DNA from 2 places in the Brevibacillus sp. NPDC003359 genome. Region 2 is predicted to be linked to the other one. Evidence: riboswitches for the same ligand, from Rfam matches in the RefSeq annotation. Region 2 holds a riboswitch; the other holds the start of a gene.

Region 1 (6,039 bases), on a different contig from region 2:
TAGCAACAATCCCGCCTGATAAACACCCCATAGCAATAAACCTATGACCAAGCCGACTGCGGGATACCAGTTGACGCTTTTTCTCCATGCTTCCTCTGAAGGACGCAGACACGGAACCGGAATACGGGTAAAAAACGAGATCGCGTGTAAAAATGCATTCATCCTTTGATCCTCCACGGTATCCCCGACAAAACTGCGTAGACGGCGTCCGCTTGTCGCGCACTTCTCTGATTGACATCGCCCAGCACATCCGCGAACCATCTGCCCAAACGACTCAAGGCTACACCGCCCAATCCGACCTCGCTAGTGACGGCAATTACTTTTTGCGGGGAATTCTGCACGAGGAACAGCCATGCCTCTGCTTCCTGCAACAGGGATTGCGTGTGTGATGCACTTCTCCATTCCGACTCATCCACGCTCATCAACCGATTACTCACCCAGGTGGACAGACAATCGATCAACACCACATCATATTGCTCACTGAATGCGTGGTAATCGGTCAATCGCTCTCCTACCTCCACACAGCCCCATTCCAGCGGACGACGTGCCTGATGCAGCTCAATTCTCTGCTTCATTTCATCATCCCAAGCCTGGCCTGTCGCCACGTACAGGACTCGACTGCCCAACGTCATCGCAAGCTCTTCCGCGTAGCGGCTTTTTCCTGAACGGACACCACCTGTTACCAGCACCAAGCTCATCGCTGTTCACTTCCTTCCGCATGGACCTCGCGGAGCGCTGCCAGAAGTCGTTCATTTTCCTCTCGTCCACGCACTGCAATTCTCACATCATGCGCCGTCAAACCTGGATACATCGCGCAATTGCGGATCAGAACGCCTTTATTGCCGAGCCGTGCCTGCAACTGTTCTGCTGGCAATCCTTCCGGCGAACGCAGCAACAAAAAGTTCGCCTCACCCGGCCATACCTGCCAGCCCAACTCACTGCGGATGCAATCGTTCAAATACGCACGTTCTGCTTTTATGAGCCTGCGCGTTTGTTCCTCGTATGCCCGCTCTTGCAAGCACAGTTCTCCAGCCAAAAGGGCCAGTGCATTCACGCTCCAGCTCACTTGCTTCTGGCGCATCTTCGCAATGACATCCGGATGCGCAATCGCATAGCCCAGGCGCAATCCCGGGATCGCGTACATTTTCGTCATCGAACGCATCAAAATCACCCGGGGAAAGCGCTCCAGCTGCATCATCAATGTATACTGACGCTCCTCTTCCACAAAATCGAGGAAAGCCTCATCCACGATGAGCCACGTATTGGTCTCTTTCGTCCATTCCGCCATTTGGTGTAGCTCATCCGGTTGATACAGGATTCCCGTCGGATTGTTTGGCGACCCGACAAATACGAGGTCAGATTGCGCAAAAAGAGTGTGCAGCTCTGTAGGATCGGGCTTGTACCCGTTCGCTTCCTTCCCGAAGCAGCCAATGACACGAGCACCATACTGCTCGGAAAGTTGCGCGTATTCCGAAAAGCATGGATAAACCACACCGACTGTTTTCGGCGAAAGACCGAGAATGGCCAGGGCCATGGCCTCCGCTGCACCATTGGCAGGCAACAACCATTCCTCCGACACTTGCAGCCGTTTCGCCAGCGCACGACGAAACACACGATGTCCAGGGTCTGGGTAATGCGCTACAGCAGCCAGCGAAGCCAGCAGCATCTCACGAACGTTTGCTGGCATCCCCAGCGGATTAATATTGGCACTGTAATCCAGAAACTGGCCAGGATCTCTCCCGAAGCGCTGCGCTGCTGTCCATACATCTCCGCCATGACCGTACGTTTCGATTACACCTGCGCTTGTCAAAACTCTACCCCCAGCACAGCCGGAATCCCTTCATCGTAGTAATGCTTGATTGGCTTCATTTCTGTCACCAGATCGGCTATGTCCAAAATCTCCTGCTTCGCGCTTCGCCCCGTAATGACGAGATGGATATGACTTGGCCTATTTTGAATCGCTTCCAATACATCGGACAACGGCAACACATCATCAATCGGGAAGCGGTCAATCGCCAATGCATTATTCAGCTCATCCAGAATGACGACGTCGTACTCTCCGGAAGCGAGCTTTTCGCTCGCAAACGCCCACGCTTCTTTCAGTGCCTGGCGATGCTCCTCCGGTGTCTTCGTCCAGGTGAAGCCGATGCCCTTTTGCACAATCTCGATGCCCAATTTATCAAAAATAATCTTTTCTCCGTACGTACGCTCCGGCGACTTGATGAATTGAACCATCAGCACCTTTTTCCCGCGCCCTGTCGCCCGCACAGCCAACCCGACTGCTGCCGTTGTTTTTCCTTTGCCGTCTCCTGTGTAAACAAGAAGTAAGCCCCGCTTCTTATCGTTTTTCTCCATCGTTACCACCTCAAAAAGTGACGTATTTTACTCCGCTGTTTGATCCATACTTTCCGAAGCCAACAAAAAAAGCGCTCTGTTTCCCCCAGTACGTAAGGAAAAACAAAGCGCGGATAGCCGAATGCAACAATCCTCACCTCTTCCTTTGACCCGAAGGAAATCAGTGTAAACATAAAACAGGCAGGTCTCCTGGCTTGAGGATCATCGCTCTTCTTCTCCTTCCCGCTCCCGGATGGGCAGTGGATGGCATGATGCCTTGAAGAACAGCTACTCTCTTACAGTGGCGGGACCGCGTTGGCTTTTCACCAAACTTCCCTTTTAACCTTGCTCCTGCGAATCGGTTTCGCAAAAACAAGGACCTGTTTCTCTTCCATATGTAAATGTCATTCGTTTCGTTGACAAGCACTTGCTTTAATAATAGCAAAAGCTACCGAGGATTCAAGCAAAAGCTGCCGAATCGTCGCAGGTCTCTATTTGCAGAAAATTTCATATCATCACCGTTTACTTACCTGACGATTTTCGTTACCCTATTGGCAAAACATTCGAAAGTGGTGAGCAGTCATGCTATTTCCTCCTATCCCCAAAATAACAGACATGGTCCTGCCAAGCCCACTGCCGATAAGAGAATGCGGCGAACCGATGATCCCACTCTCTTCCCTTTCTGCCCAAATCACGGTCTATCCAGCCTACTACCACGAGGGCTATGCCGGAACGCAGCCAGATGCTTTTTTGCGAGAAGGGGCAACACACAAGCTCGCCATGGCAGCCGCGCAACTGCCTGTTGGCTACAAGCTCGTCGTATTGGACGGCTGGCGCTCGTTCGAGGTACAAGCATCGTTGTATAATCGTTTCTGTGAAGCCTTACTTTTACAAGGCTGGCAAGAAGGTCCCGCCCTCACGGAAGAATCGAGCAAATTCGTCGCTTATCCAACAACAGACCTCTCCAAACCATCCCCTCACCTATCCGGTGGCGCAGTCGATCTGACTATCGCAGGACCTGATGGCTGGCTGGAGATGGGGACAGCCTTCGATGATTTCAGTGAAAGGGCTGCGACTCGCCATTATGAAGAACTCGTAGAACCCACACAAAAAGACATCGAGATTCGAGACAATCGCCGATTGCTCTATCATTTGATGACCGCTGCCGGATTCGTCAATTATCCGAAAGAATGGTGGCATTTCGAATACGGAACGCGCACCTGGGGTCAAAGAACGCAGCAGGAGCCTATTTATGGCGGAGTTTTGTCCATGTAACCACAAATACTCAGGCATTCAGCCGAAAAAGGCATGAGCCCGGTCGATACCGTACTCATGCCCAGATGGCCGCTCACTTTTCAAACCTGAACAAATTCCTATACCAATTAGGTCACTGGCACTTTCGCAGATGATGTTGAAGCCAATAGGCTCTTATTGTATTCAGGTAACAATACCATATTGGTATATGTACCGCGACCTGACACATAATGATAGGAATGTTCGACACCTGCCGGGATAAAAATAGCGGCTGGACTCTCAACAGTCTTCTCTTCTTCACCGAGTTGAACATGACACACCAGGCCAGTGCCATCAGGTGCGTCTCCCCAAAAGAGGAAGGCACTGTCACAATGATGCGCATGCCTGTCCACGTGTTTTTCAGGAGCACTGGACAAATCACATAATTCAAATATCCTTTGGATCACATAGAATGAGGCTCGCTCATCCACGCGCGAATCCATCATAACCCAGCGTATGCCTGGACCGTCACGGTGATACTGTAGTTCTGAAGCCCCTTTGGGAAACGGCTTTCCTACCTGTAGGGAAACAGGCAGCTTTGATCTTCCCAATGGAGGCCGCTTTTCTTCGAGTAGTCGTGTTCTTCCGATTGTTTCCGGTGGAAATGGCTCATACGATTCGGAATTTCTCTTTACTGCTTGGACATGGTAAGCCGATGTATGCGTAAATGCATTTTGCCCAACGATAGGACGCAGTTCATCCGGTCTATACCCTGTCGTCAGGCGTATCGCTTGCGCAAGCTCCGGAATTCTTTCCAAAGAATAACGATGATCATTTCGTAGCTTTTGCAACACAACAGTAAGCTGGATCAAGTCAGTAATGCCAGCTCTTTCACCGATTCCCAAAATTGTCGTATCGATGACAGAAGCTCCTGCATCAATAGCCGCCAGCGCATTCGCTTGAGCAAGACCGAAGTCATTATGCAGATGGACTTCAATTTCGCACCCAAATTCCTCTATGGCACGGGTTACCATATTTTTGCATACTTCAGGTTCCCATATCCCGACAGTATCTGCCAGACTAATCCGATCTGCGCCTGCCTGCAAAGCGATATGACCTAAGCTAGCAATCTTCTCCCACTCTGTCCGTGAAGCGTCTTCAATCGTGAATCTAACCTTTAAGTCAAGCTTTTTTGCTTCGATAACAGCTTGTCTGACTTTCTCTTGTATGTCACTTTCCTGGTGATGGCTGAATTTTGTTTGGATAGACACATCATTAATAGAAGCCCATATCCCCACCCAGTCGGCTTTGGCCCGCTTTGCTGCATGTACTTCTTCAACAGTAGCTCTCGCATGCATTAATATTTGCGCTCGTCTTGCTGATTGCGCCACTTTTAGGCAGATTTCTTCATCCAGGGCAGAAATTCCTGGATGGCCCACTTCTATGAGATTTATATGAAAACTTTCCAAAAGATGCAGTATTCGGATTTTGTCTTCACATGTGAAACGAACGCCTGCCTGCTGCTCTCCTTCTCGCAGCGTTGCATCCAAAATTTGAAACGGCTTCATATCCAGCACATCCTTACAGGTATACTTACTTTTTCAGGAATCGGTCTGTCTCACGCAAGAGTTGATCACGATTTTTTTCATACAACACCCAATGTGTTGCGTCTTTGATAACCACTTCTTCTTTTTCAGATGCATTGGTCAGCTTAGTGAAGAGGGACTTATCGGCAAAAAAGTCCAGATCTCCGCGAATGATCAACACCGGTGTCGTAATTTTAGCTGCATCAAAAATAGGTTTGTCCGTCCAGATGTAATACAGATCTACTAGCGGTCCCATTGGGCGACGGATGGATTGTTCGGGTTGCTTGCTGCTGTTAGGATCAGAGTTTACGAAGACCTTGGATACAGCCTTCATTGCCTCATCAGAAACCAGATCACGCTTATCTAGCATCATGTGCCAATGGTGCATGGCCTTGTCAAACTGGACAACCTGATACGCTGGTAATTGGGGATTGATTTCACCTGGCTTCCCCTTTGCTTCAAATGGAGTTGCCATCAAAGGCAAAGAAAAACCATGCATAACACCATAAAGCACGAGTTTTTCAATATCATCTGAATGTTCAGTCGCATACATCCCTGCAACAACTCCACCCCAAGACCATCCTACGATACTGATTTTATCCACTTGTCGGGTTTTCTTTATGTGCTGGACGACAGCCTCCAGATCTTTTACCGCCTCACTGGCACGAACGACAGGAGCATTCTCCACAGGTGGTTTATCCATTTCAACTGGTCGGGTAGAATGCCCAAACCCTCGGAAGTCCATCGCCCAAGTGTCGTAGCCTTGCTTTGCGTATTCCTCCATCCAGGAGAATCCCGGAACATCGAAAGCTTCGGCAGTAGGTACGCTAAACGGTTCAAGAAACAATACAACCTCTTTGCCGGTGAATTTGTCCTTATTTACGGC
Region 2 (6,039 bases):
CAAAAGCGACGAAAAATCCGAGCATAACCACGACGGGCAGCAAGATTCCTGCTGTGATTCCTACGGAGGTGATTCCCCCAATAGCAGCGAGTATACATAGGCACATCAAGGCAAATGCGGTCACCCACTCGGGCGTTCGAGGCAAGTAGTTAACAGTTGTCCATGTCTGTGTATCGATAAGATTCGTTAGCGCCATCATGTAAAGGCAAATCATGATCGGAACGAGCAAGAGATTGGTGACTATTTTTCCCGATCGCTGCATGAGCCATTCATACAAGGATTGTTGATTCAAATTTCGATGAATCACAAACAGAAGATACGCCCAGAAGGAAAAGGGGATGCCCGCAAGCAACACACTCAACCAAGCATCTCTGCCTGCTTTGCTAAGTAAGAGGGGGATGACGGTTACGTGGTTCGTAATGCCAATCGTCAGCATCATCACCATTATGGCTTGACCAATCCCGATTTTTCCGTCCACTTTCATGTAAGACTTGTCCCCCTGTGCGTGGTGGTGCTGTTAGGATTTGCCTGCTTGCTTGGAAATATGTATCACGTATAAAGGTTACACCCTCCCGAAAAAGTATGGTATTCTACTATGAGGTAAAAAGGTAGAAACGGAGTAAGGAGTGCAGCCGATGTATCAGCTCATAAGAAAATATCTGTTCCAGCAAGATGCGGAAGAGATTCATGAAAAGACAATTGGTGCCTTAAGGCTGGTGGAGGATTCTGCTCCAGGCAAAAGCATCCTGAAGATGATCTATCAGGTAAAAGACCAGCGATTGGAGAATAAGCTGTGGGGAATGACTTTTCCGAATCCAGTCGGACTTGCAGCCGGTTTTGATAAAAATGCAGAGGTCTATCATGCGTTAGGTGCCCTTGGTTTTGGATTTGTGGAAATCGGGACATTGACGCCACAGGGGCAGCCAGGCAATCCAAAGCCGCGTTTGTTCCGATTGCCGGAACATCAAGCTGTCATTAACCGGATGGGCTTCAACAATCACGGCGCGTATCTAGCTTCCCAGCATTTGGTCGATTACGCATACTCAGACGTTCCGATTGGGATTAATATTGGGAAAAACAAAGTAACGCCGAATGAAGAGGCGTCCATCGACTATAGCAAATGTATGGACATGCTCTATTCATACGGTCACTATTTCGTCATTAATATCAGCTCTCCGAATACCCCGAATCTGCGTGACTTGCAGGAAACAGAGAGCTTGCGTCATTTGGTGCGCGCAGTAAGAGAAAAGGCAACCGAAATGGAAGCGCGTTCCATCAAGAAAAAACCGATTTTGCTGAAGGTAGCACCAGACATGTCGGATGAGCACATGCGCGATGTTGTTCACGCTGCGGTAGAAGAAGGCATTGCCGGCATTATCGCTACCAATACGACACTGTCACGCGAGGCGGTTTCCGGACATCGATTTGCCGAGGAAGCGGGCGGTTTGAGCGGAAGACCTCTTACAGAGCGTTCCACTGCTTGGGTAAAGGAGATTTATCAAGAAGTGGGAGACAAGGTACCAATCATTGGTGTCGGGGGCATTTATAACGGTGAAGACGCCTACGCGAAAATCCGAGCAGGAGCCAGTCTCGTTCAGGTTTATACGGGTATGATTTATCAGGGCCCAGGTATCGCCAAGCAAATCAACAAAAAACTGCTCAAGCTCATGCAACGCGATGGTTTTAAACATATTAGTGAAGTAATTGGCGTAGATGCAAAAGAATAGATAGAACAAGTACGCATAGGTCGATGGCTCCGTTTGTAGGGGGTCATCGGCTTATGCGTTTTTGCTTATATTCTTCCGATTTATGTAGTGATCCGGTATAATGATGTGGGACAAACATGAATTGTCTGTCAATTCCATATTGTCGGCGTTAGGTGCCTTTATGTGACGCATAAAGGGTAACAGGGAATCGGGTGAAAGTCCCGAGCGGTCCCGCCACTGTAACCAGGGAGCTCTCTTTGAGAAGGAAACCACTCATTTTCTATGGGGAAGGACAAAGAGCGCATGGATCTGGAAGCCAGGAGACCTACCTAGTAGCCACACCCACAAACCCTTCGCGGAAAGGAGCGGTGAATACGAGGCAATGAGGCTGTGTGATCAGTCTGTTGTTTTGTGCGCGCATCTCGTCCATTGTTGGAGGAGATTTTTTTGTTTGCAGGAAAGAACGAAAGACAGTGAAGGAGGAATGAACATGAATCGATCTCGTCTCGTATCCACATGTCTGATGATCGCGGGCTTTGTCCTTTATTTTCTACTCAATGAACCAGAGACAGGACACGCGATGCACATCATGGAAGGGTATTTGCCATTATCCTGGGCCTTGTTTTGGTGGGCTGTCTTCTTGCCATTTTTTATTCTTGGGATTCGCTCGATTAATAAGATTGTCAAGGAACATCCCGAAATGAAGCTCCTTATTGGTGTTGCAGGAGCGTTTGCGTTTGTTTTATCTGCGCTGAAAATCCCTTCGGTTACAGGCAGCAGCTCTCATCCGACTGGAACGGGCCTTGGTGCCATTATGTTTGGCCCTTTCGCGATGTCAGTGCTAGGGAGCATGGTGCTCTTGTTTCAAGCCTTGTTGTTAGCACATGGAGGTTTAACTACGCTAGGAGCAAATGCCGTATCCATGGCAGTAGTAGGACCACTGGTGGCATACGGAATCTATCGGATGATCATGAAAGTGGGCAGAAGCCAACGTCTGGCTGTTTTTGCGGCCGCTGCCCTGGCTGACCTCGCTACCTATGTGGTGACTTCGGTACAACTGGCGTTGGCATTCCCAGCTGAATCCGGTGGAGTATTGGCCTCGTTTGCCAAATTCGCAGGAATTTTTGCTTTCACGCAAGTGCCGCTCGCAATCAGTGAAGGTCTGTTGACCGTCCTTGTTTGGAACTGGTTGCTATCTTACAACGCAAAAGAGCTTACACAGCTTCGTTTGCTCAAACGGGAGGAATCGCTGTGAAAAAAGGATGGAACTGGCTATTGCTCTTGGGGGTAATCGTGTTGGCTATTGTCCCGCTGTTGCTGGTGCAGGATTCGGAATTTGGCGGCGCAGATGGCGTGGCAGAGGAAGCGATCAAGGAAATTTCCCCGAACTACGAACCGTGGTTCCAGCCATTGATAGAACCGCCAGGAGGAGAAACGGAGAGCTTGTTGTTTGCGGTGCAGGCGGCGTTGGGTGCGGGAGTGGTTGGCTACGCCGTGGGCTTGTACAAAGGTCGGTTGGATAAGCGGAAAAAATGAACGGGCTGCAACTTGATTCTCTCTCTTATCAAAACAGGCTGAAACGTCTGCCGCCAGCTCATAAGCTATTGCTGGCGAGTGCATTGTTACTGCTTGTTTTGGTGGGACATGTATGGATGCAGATGGCCGTCGTTGTCTGGATGACAGTATGGGTAGTGGTGTATGCCCGGATTCCTGTTCGGATCTATTGTGCCTTTATGATCGTGTCGCTCTCGTTTTTCGCGGCGGGGCTCCCTGCCCTATTGGTAGAAGGGACGAGAGCAGGAGAAGTACAGGGCCAGGTCGCGGCAGCATGGGAGTTGGGTTCGTATGTGCTCTATGTCCCGACGTCATCACTCAGTAAAGTTTGGATCTTATTTTGGCGTACCATGGCGAGCTTATCTTGCTTTGCCTTCATTTTGTTTACCGTGCCGTTTTCAGAAATCTTGCAGGTGCTTCGCCGTCTGCATATGCCTGACCTTGTGACTGACTTATTAATGATCATGTATCGGTTTATTTTTGTGTTAGTAACGATTTCTCACCAGCTCTGGATTGCCCAACGTTCCCGAGGAGGTCATCGCGGCTTCCGGGCGACGCTTCGGGATGCAGGGATTCTGGTTGCTCAATTGTTTGTCAGAGCGATGCGCAAATACGAAGCTTTGCACAAAGGAATGGCGGCTAGAGGCTTCGGGGAGAGCATGCACGTGCTCTCGTTTCATACCCATGCTCGTTCACGCCGCTATGAGTGGGAGTCAATCGCAGGCTGTATGCTATTGGTCCTGCTTGAGTGGTGGACAGGAGGTTGGCGGTTTTGACATCGCGGTTGTTGGAGTTCATCGATTTGCAGTACACGTATCCTGGAGGGCGGGGCCCCGTCCTGTGTGGACTGTCCTTATGGATTCCAGAGGGGAAAAAATGTGTCCTTTTGGGACGAAACGGCTGTGGGAAGTCGACCTTGTTCTTGCATGGAAACGGGATCATCGAGCCACAGAAGGGACAGGTGCTGTGGAAGGGGAAACCGCTTGTCTACAAACGAGCCGCACTGCAAGAGATGACGCAAAAGGTAGGCTTGGTCTTTCAAGATCCCGAGCATCAGCTGATCGCAAGCACGGTCGCGGAAGATATATCCTACGGTTTATGCAATCAGAAGCTGCCTGCGGACGTAATCCGGGCTAAAGTAGAAAATGTGCTGGATGCATTCGGGTTGAGAGAGCTGGCAGAAGCTCCGATTCATCACTTGAGCCTGGGACAAAAACGGCGTCTAGCACTCGCGGGGGTCATGGTCATGGAGCCTGAGCTTTTGCTGTTGGACGAGCCTACTGCGTATCTGGATCGCTATCAGACGAAAAATTTGCTGCGGGAGCTCGATGCCATTCACCGGCAAGGAACGACTGTTTTAATGGCGACACACGATATGGATATTGCGTTTGAATGGGCAGAGTGGATTTGCGTGATGGATGAAGGCAAGCTTGTTTTCGCGGGAGATCCTCAAGAGGCATTGGAAAACAGAACCATGCTGGAGAGCCTTCATCTGGGCATGCCGATGCTTGCAGATGTGTGGGAGGCACTGCCTGAGCATTGGAAGCGGGAACTGGGTGGAAATACGCCACGTTCCGTCGACGATCTGCGAAAGAGGCTCAGTGTTTCACGGGTGTGGTGAATGGGGTGGCGGATTTCGGGCAAGCTAACCCCAAAAAGCCATGGAGGTACGCTGTATGGAACAAGACTCTGTCATGAGTTCATCTGTCCCGAATCATCAGGAAAAAGGAATCTCTCGTCATGTAAAAGAAGAACTGATGTATAGTGTTTTGGAAAAAGACATGACCACCGATGAACAGGAAAAGAAGTTAAAAGATGATTATTTAAAAGGAAAGGCGTAAATTTGCGCTAAGAAGCCCTTCTCGCCACCTAAAGGCGTGAAGGGCTTTTTTACATGGAATGATCCCCGTACCCACCCTCGTCTGTCTGATTTTCGCTGAAAAATTAAGAAGATTTGCGCGGATTTTGTAGGGATATGTCCTTTCATCACGAATTACGTAAAGAAGGCACTTACTTACAATGGAAGAAGTGATGAGGTTGTGATTTCAACTTTGAATAAGACGCTATGCGTTCAGCAACTCGTAGAAAAATTAAGAGATAAGCAGCTTCTTCATATACCGATGGTTGATCTTCGAGAATCCAATAAGGCTTTATATGAATACGTCAATCAGCTCAATGATTCGATTGCGATCATTCCGACCACAATCAATTCTGTGATTACAGGCGTCATCCGTTTTCAGGAAGGGTACTTTATTACCTTGGGCATGCTCATCTGGAAAGACGCCAACAAAAAAGGGGCGTTCAAAGAAGGGACATTTCTGTTTTACAAGCATGACGCTCATGATTCGTTTGAGGATTGCGTCCATATTACCAATTCCATCGAAAATCACAATCTGATGGAAAGCTTGTTCTTTGCGTGCTGCGAGAGCAAGGATGGCGATTCCGTGCTTTCCTATTCGCATATCGAACATGCGATTACATACGGAGAGCTGTATCGTGACATGAAGACTAAAATCAAAAAAGGGTTTGCGTAATTGCTGCAAAACTAGAGGCTTGAAAAGAAATACAACTTGAAGCCACCAGAGCCCGAAATTATCTCATACGATCAGCATATTCTCGTAAAGCGTTTGGAAAAAGACAACGAGATTCGCAATGTAATGATCATCACGGTCATTAGCACACACAAGCGGGGAAGAATAGATTTATTGGATGTCAGAACAGGTAAGTTCGAGTCTCAGAAGAGCAATGGACCGATGCTCTATGATTTTGGTGGTCCAGG

Evidence for each region. Region 2 has a riboswitch for cobalamin ahead of ACFYU8_RS19685 (energy-coupling factor ABC transporter permease). Riboswitches for the same ligand answer to the same signal wherever they lie in the genome.
Region 1: linked by a shared signal. The riboswitch ahead of cobO (cob(I)yrinic acid a,c-diamide adenosyltransferase) and the one ahead of ACFYU8_RS19685 (energy-coupling factor ABC transporter permease) in region 2 are both predicted to bind cobalamin.

Annotation. Positions count from the first base shown of each region.
Region 1 covers NZ_JBIAOR010000012.1:98,031-104,069, reverse strand. The annotation lists gene cobS (adenosylcobinamide-GDP ribazoletransferase) at 1-162, opposite strand, end outside; gene cobU (bifunctional adenosylcobinamide kinase/adenosylcobinamide-phosphate guanylyltransferase) at 159-698, opposite strand; gene cobD (threonine-phosphate decarboxylase CobD) at 695-1,810, opposite strand; gene cobO (cob(I)yrinic acid a,c-diamide adenosyltransferase) at 1,807-2,355, opposite strand; cobalamin riboswitch at 2,518-2,733, opposite strand; gene ACFYU8_RS23520 (M15 family metallopeptidase) at 2,917-3,609, shown strand; gene ACFYU8_RS23515 (LeuA family protein) at 3,717-5,135, opposite strand; gene ACFYU8_RS23510 (alpha/beta hydrolase) at 5,161-6,039, opposite strand, start outside.
Region 2 covers NZ_JBIAOR010000008.1:167,760-173,798, reverse strand. The annotation lists gene ACFYU8_RS19695 (GerAB/ArcD/ProY family transporter) at 1-484, opposite strand, end outside; gene ACFYU8_RS19690 (quinone-dependent dihydroorotate dehydrogenase) at 636-1,727, shown strand; cobalamin riboswitch at 1,861-2,053, shown strand; gene ACFYU8_RS19685 (energy-coupling factor ABC transporter permease) at 2,197-2,961, shown strand; gene ACFYU8_RS19680 (energy-coupling factor ABC transporter substrate-binding protein) at 2,958-3,242, shown strand; gene cbiQ (cobalt ECF transporter T component CbiQ) at 3,239-4,036, shown strand; gene ACFYU8_RS19670 (energy-coupling factor ABC transporter ATP-binding protein) at 4,033-4,881, shown strand; gene ACFYU8_RS19665 (hypothetical protein) at 4,937-5,101, shown strand; gene ACFYU8_RS19660 (hypothetical protein) at 5,300-5,794, shown strand; gene ACFYU8_RS19655 (hypothetical protein) at 5,831-6,039, shown strand, end outside.